DNA from 2 places in the Nocardia sp. CA-290969 genome. Region 2 is predicted to be linked to the other one. Evidence: riboswitches for the same ligand, from Rfam matches in the RefSeq annotation. Region 2 holds a riboswitch; the other holds the start of a gene.

Region 1 (3,203 bases), 2.9 Mb from region 2:
AGATGGGCGACACCGGTATCGCCGCACAGCACCACCGAGGCCTCGGCCACGGTCGCGGCCAGTTCGATCAGATTCTGCTTCCCGGCCAGCACCCGGTGCCCCGCCAGGCCCGCGCGGGCCGCGATACCGTGGGCGCGTTCGCGGTCGCATTCGTCGCCGGTGAGCACCACCTCGTACCCCAGCACCAGCAGATGCCGGATCACGGCCGCGAACCGGTCGGCCGGCCAGCGCCGCGCGGCGGCGCCCGCACCGACGTGCACGACCACGCAGTCGCGGTGGCTGGTGGTCGCCACCGGGGGGACGAGGCCCAGGTTGCGGCGGTCGGCACCGATACCGTCGAATTCCAGCAGATGGCACCAGCGGTCGATCGGATGCCGCTGCTCGTGCCACTCCGGGCCGGGGATCTCCGGGAACGCCGGATTGCGGTAGGTGAGGATCCGCTCGGCACCGGTTTTGGTGAGTTCCACGATCGGTGTGGTCTCGGCCCCGTGCAGATTGATCGCGAGCTTCGGCGCCGGTCCGTCCCAGCGCAACCCCTGCGGATCGGCGATCGGCACCATCTCGTCCACCAACGCGATCAACTCGACGATCGGACGCAGCCGGTGCGGGGTGGCGAGGACGAGATGATCGCTGCGCCGGGCCCGTCGCAGGGCACGCAACGCCGGAACAGCGGTGAGCAGCTCACCGAGACCGCGTGCCTGAAGCACGAGAACTACCGACACCCGACTCTCCTAGCCACCTGTTGCCCGTTGTGCCGCCCCCTCCCCGCACCACCCCGAGGGCCGGCTCACGACGAGAGCATTCCTTAGCTGGACTACCCGTGGCACCGGTGGGCAAACGTCGGCCGATCGCGTCCTGGATCACATGCCGGGCGGTAGCCGCCGGACGGGCTCACTCGCGGTGGCGTTACGTCCCCGGTCCGGTTCCCGCGCGCCGCACGATCGGGCGGCAGTATGGTGCGCGCCACTTCGGGCGCCGATGTGGTTGCGCGGCCGCCGCTTCGGTAATGTCGGCAAGGTCCGCAGGGAAGACCGGTGCAAGTCCGGGGCTGTCCCGCAACTGTGAGGTTCGTCCGCGAGCCGAAGCCAGATACCTGCGGATGAAGGACTGAACGGTCATGATCACGTGGGTATTGATCGATGCGCCGAACCGGCCGCCGCCGCGCGGGCCGGTTTCGCATGTCTGTGTCGCGTGAACTGCCTGACGCGACGGGAGTCGGATATGCGTGGTGCACCGCCGGAGTTGAATCGCCGCTCGTTTCTCCTCGGCAGTGCCGTCGCCGCGGGTGCGCTGGCCGTCGGGTGCGGTAGCGGCGGATCGGCCGCGGGCTCGGATACTTTCACCGCCGCCTTCCAGGGTTCGGGTGCGGGGGAGGGGATAGACCCCGGCGCGAACACCCTGTTCATCGACGAGGCCCGGATGAAGGCGATCTACGACGGGTTGTTCGAGGTCGATTCGGCGATGGCGCCGATTCCGCGGCTGGCGGAATCCGGCGAACCGAATGCCGACGGCACCCGGTGGCGGATCGCGCTGCGCGACGCCGTATGGCACGACGGTAAGAAATTCACCAGCCGGGATGTGCTCTATACCCTGTCCAGGGTGCTGGGGCCGGCGCGCCGGCGGCCGTTCATCGCGGCTTCGTCACTGGACCGGGTGGACCTCTCCGGATGCCGGGCGGTCGACGATCGGACGGTCGAGATCGCCTTGAAGGAACCGTCCTTCGAGTTCCTGATCGCGCTGTCGGTCTACGGCACCAAGATCGTGCAGGACGGTGCCGCCGATTTCGGCCGCCCGGTGGGCACCGGGCCGTTCGTCTTCGAATCCTTCGATCCCGGCCGGCAGTTCACCGCCACCCGCAACGAGCACTACTGGGACGGTGCTCCCGCTATCGGTGAGCTACGGATACTCAGTGCGGAGGCCGACGCGCGGGTGAACGCGGTCCAGAGCGGGGAGATCGACTATGCCGACAACCTCACCCCGTCCGCGGCGCGCACCCTCCGGGACAGGCCGGGAATCAGGCTGGTCGCCACGCCGAACAGCGGTATCTACTTCTTCGCCATGAAAACCGACCGCCCACCGTTCGACAAGCCGGATGTCCGGCGCGCGGTGATGCGGATGGTCGATCGGGCCGAACTGCTGAAGGTCGCCCTCGAAGGGCAGGGCGAGATCGCCGATGATGTGTTCGGCAAGGGCTACCAGTACTACGCCGACCTCCCGCAGCACGACTACGACCCCGACGAGGCCGCCCGGCTGCTGCGCCGGGCGGGCGTACGCGATCTGTCCTTCGACTTGTTCACCGCGCCGGTGGCCTACGGATTCGTCGAAGCGGCCCGCCTTTTCGCCGATCAGGCCGCGGCGTGCGGGGTACGCGTGAACGTGGTGCTGGGTTCCAAGGACAGCTACTACACCGATGCGCTGGACACCGGCCAGCTGACGATGGGGCAGTCGGGACCGTTGCCGATACCCAACCACTTCGCTTCGCGGCTGCTGAGCGGGGCACCGCAGAACCGCACGAAATGGTCCGATCCCGAATTCGACGGTCTCTATGCCAAGGCCCAGGCCACCCGCAGCGCGCAGGGCCGCACCGCGATCTACCGCACGATGCACGAGATACTGCACGACCGGGGCGGGTTCATCTTCTTCGGTACCACGAACTGGAACAGTGCGGGCGGGGATCGGTTCGCCGGGCTTCCGGCGGCCGTGCCGAACTCCCACGATTGGGCGCGCTTCGACGGGGTGAGCATCCGATGACGGCGCTCGATCCGGCGCTGGCCCGCTATTGGCTCGAACGCTGGGACCGCCAGCAGGAACGCTATATGCCCGATCGCGAATCACGGTTCGAGGTGATCGGTGATGTGCTGATCGAATTGCTCGGCCGGCCCGACCCGCTGATCGTCGACCTGGGCGTGGGCCCGGGCACCCTGTCCGAACGGCTGCTGGCCCGGCCGCCCGGCGCCACGGTGGTCGGTGTCGATGCCGATCCGCTCCTGCTGGCCCTCGCCGGCGCCGCGCACGGTTCGCCACGTTTCCGCACGGTATTCGCCGATCTGCGTGAGCCCGGCTGGTTTGCGGCGCTGGGGCTGGAACGTGCCCCGGACGCCTTCGTCAGCACCACCGCCCTGCACTGGATGAACCGGGAACCGCTACGCGACCTCATCCGCGCCTGCGCCGGCGCCCTGGCGTCCGGCGGGGTGTTCGTCAAC
Region 2 (3,203 bases):
GAGCGAGGCACCGCAGTTGGTGACCGTCACCTGCCGACCGGTGGACGCGTGCGCCGAATCCTGCACCTCGGCGCCGCATGCAGTCGAGAGAACCGCCGCGGACACCGCCAGCGCGACCATCGGCCGAAGGGTTTTCATGCGTAGTCCTTGTCGTCGAAGATGATCTGCGGGACACCCAGCCGGGGATGAGCGACGATATGACCGCCGATCGAGAACCAGCGTCCGATCACCTCGGTGGTGATCACCTCGTGCGGACCGCCCGAACACACCAGCCGGCCGCCGTGCAGGACGAAGAGCCGATCACAGTGCTGCGCGGCCAGATTGAGATCGTGCAGCGCCGCGACCACGGTGATACCGAGACCGCGGGCAGCGGCCAGCACGCTGTACTGGTGGTGCACGTCGAGATGATTGGTCGGTTCGTCCAGCACCAGCACCCGCGGCTGTTGCGCCAAGGCCCGCGCGATCAGGACCCGCTGACGTTCCCCGCCGGAGAGCGACAGGAAACCGCGGTCCGCGAGATGCGCGATATCCGCCGTTTTCATTGCTGCGGCGCAGATCTCCTCGTCGCGCCGCCGGCTGCCGCGCAGCACAGTGGCGTGCGGGAGCCGTCCGGTCGCCACTACCTCGGCGGCGGTGAAGTCGAACGGTGTCGAGGAATCCTGGGTCAGCGCCGCGACCTGGCGGGCGTTCTCCCGCATACCGATCGCCGCGATATCGGTGCCGCCGACCAGCACCTGCCCGGAAACGGGCGCCAGAGCGCGGTACAGACAGCGCAGCAGGGTCGACTTACCGCTGCCGTTCGGACCGACGATGCCGATGAACTGCCCGGGTTCGGCGGCCAGGGTCACCGCCCGCACGATTGGAGCGCCGTCGATCTCGACCGTGACGCCGGTGTAGTCGACCCGCATCAGCCGCGCTCCACCAGCGCACCGCGCCGCCGCATCAGCAGGACGAACACCGGTACCCCCACCGCGGCGGTGACCGCTCCCAATGGCAACTCCTGCGGTGGGATCAGCGTGCGGGCCAGGAGATCCGCGGTCACCAGGAAAACCGCGCCCAGCCCCGGGGTCAGCACGGCCAGCCGCCGGTGGTCGGCACCCACCAGGAGCCTGGCGACATGGGGCACGATCAGGCCGACGAACCCGATGGCCCCGCACACCGCGACGAAACAGCCCGTCATCGCGGCGGAGAGCACGAACAGCAGCAGCCGGAACCGGGCGGCGTTCATTCCGAGGGCGGCGCTCACCTCGTCACCCATCGACAAGGCGTTGAGCCGGCGGGCGCAGAGCATGATCACCGCCGACCCCAGCGCGGCGACCGCGGCGATCAGAGGCACCATCTGCCAGGTCGCGCCCGCCAGGCTGCCCAGCAGCCAGAACATGACCGACCGGGCGGTATCGCCACCGCGCGGGGCGAGGAACACCAGCACAGTTGTCGCGGCGGAGAACCCGTAGCCGATGGCGGTGCCGGTGAGCACCAGCCGTAGCGGCACCAGCCCGGCCGCCGACCGCGCCATCAGATACACCAGTGCGGTGGCGGCGAGCGCTCCGGTGAAAGCCGCCGTCGACAGGGCGTAGGTCCCGAGCGCACCGAACGCGCCGAACAGGACGACGGCGGTGGCGCCCACCGACGCCCCCGACGAAATCCCCAGTACATACGGATCGGCCAGGGCATTACGGACCATGGCCTGCACGATCAGCCCGACCCCGCCGAGCCCAGCACCTACCAGGGCCGCCAGCAGCACCCGCGGCAGCCGGGAATCCACGACGATCCGATAGTTCGCCACATCGCCGGCGAACACCGTCCCGCCGGTGAGTTCGGCCCACAGAAAACCCACGGTGTCGCGCCACGGAACATGTGCCGCCCCGAGACCCAGCGCGAGCACCGAAACCACCACCAGCGCCGCGGTCAGCCCCGCCACCAGCACCGGCACGGGCAGGCGGCGTCGCTCGAGCCCGCTCATCGGGCCGGATCTACTCGCACCACCCCTGATCCGACGCGCGCAGACAGACGTATACCCATATCTCGTCAACCATTCCCTCGAAGTCGACCGGCGACCAGGCCTGTGGCCGGGCCGCGCCGGCAGGTCTTCGGGCTCATGGACGCGAGACGGATTCCCGTATCACCTACTGGCGGTCGCTTCCCAGGCGCGGGCCCAGTGCTGATGACCGCGGTCGTTTCCACATACCGCTGCGGGGCAGCTCCGGATTCCCACCGGATTCCCTCTTGCGAACCGCCCGTCGCCGACGGGCGGTAACCAGCGCGCGGTCACGGTAGCACCCCGGATTCCGGGACCGGACATTCCGGGCGCGAATGTGCATCACCTCACTCGGTGGTGGGCATCGTGCACGGTGCGTAGGCGCGCCTGGGCATCCGGTTTCCGGGGTATCGCGGACCGGAGTTCGAGGCGCGTTTTGGTACGGCGAAGGTTCGTGCGCTACGGTTACCAACGCAACGCGGGGTGGAGCAGCTCGGTAGCTCGCTGGGCTCATAACCCAGAGGTCGCAGGTTCAAATCCTGTCCCCGCTACCACCGGCCGAGGCCGGAACGGTTTTCACCGTTCCGGCCTCGGCTTTTTTCGGCACCAGGACTTCGGATCAGGCGGCGGGATCCGAGTTCGTGCGCGTCAGGAACGATTTCGATTCGTCGATCGGCGTGTTCTGCGCGGCGGACAGCCACCAGTTTCCCTCCCGCTCCACCAGCACATACAGCGCGACTTCGGAGAACGCGCCGGGTTCGAGGGCCTGCCTGCGGATCTGGGTGACGACCACCCCCGGAGCAGGACCGATCGCGGCGACGACCTCGAAACGGGAGGCCGGCGCGACGGGCTTCGCCAGGCGCATCATTTGCCGGTGAATCGCATTGATCTGGTCGTAACCGATGACCAGGGCGCCGAAGGGCGTGCCCCACAACACGTCCGCGGCGAACGAGTTGTCGTAGAGGTCGGCGTCACCGGTCTCGCCGGCCTTCTGCAATTCGGCTGCGAGGGCGACGGCCACGGCGTGTGCGGTCGAAGTGGCGGTCGGGTCGTTCAAGTTCGGCCGGATGGTCATGTCTTTCTCCCTTTTTCGGTACTGACCACAGCCTGCAAGCTCAACCAATGTTGAGGTCAAGTCCATGGTGGCGAGTGGCATCGAACCGGGAACTGTGACCGGCATTCTCGATCTTGACCTGTATCTATATTGAGGTTCTAGCGTGGCGGC

The links. A riboswitch is a leader RNA that binds a small molecule or an ion and turns the genes downstream of it on or off. The one in region 2 is predicted to bind cobalamin.
Region 1: linked by a shared signal. The riboswitch ahead of ACQEVO_RS07930 (ABC transporter substrate-binding protein) and the one ahead of ACQEVO_RS20910 (FecCD family ABC transporter permease) in region 2 are both predicted to bind cobalamin.

The regions. Positions count from the first base shown of each region.
Region 1 covers NZ_JBNJNJ010000001.1:1,683,100-1,686,302, forward strand. Annotated here, with positions in the region: gene ACQEVO_RS07925 (glycosyltransferase family 9 protein) at 1-722, opposite strand, end outside; cobalamin riboswitch at 976-1,115, shown strand; gene ACQEVO_RS07930 (ABC transporter substrate-binding protein) at 1,222-2,751, shown strand; gene ACQEVO_RS07935 (class I SAM-dependent methyltransferase) at 2,748-3,203, shown strand, end outside.
Region 2 covers NZ_JBNJNJ010000001.1:4,593,909-4,597,111, reverse strand. Annotated here, with positions in the region: gene ACQEVO_RS20920 (ABC transporter substrate-binding protein) at 1-138, opposite strand, end outside; gene ACQEVO_RS20915 (ABC transporter ATP-binding protein) at 135-908, opposite strand; gene ACQEVO_RS20910 (FecCD family ABC transporter permease) at 908-1,963, opposite strand; cobalamin riboswitch at 2,065-2,277, opposite strand; tRNA gene ACQEVO_RS20905 (tRNA-Met) at 2,456-2,532, shown strand; gene ACQEVO_RS20900 (SgcJ/EcaC family oxidoreductase) at 2,598-3,134, opposite strand.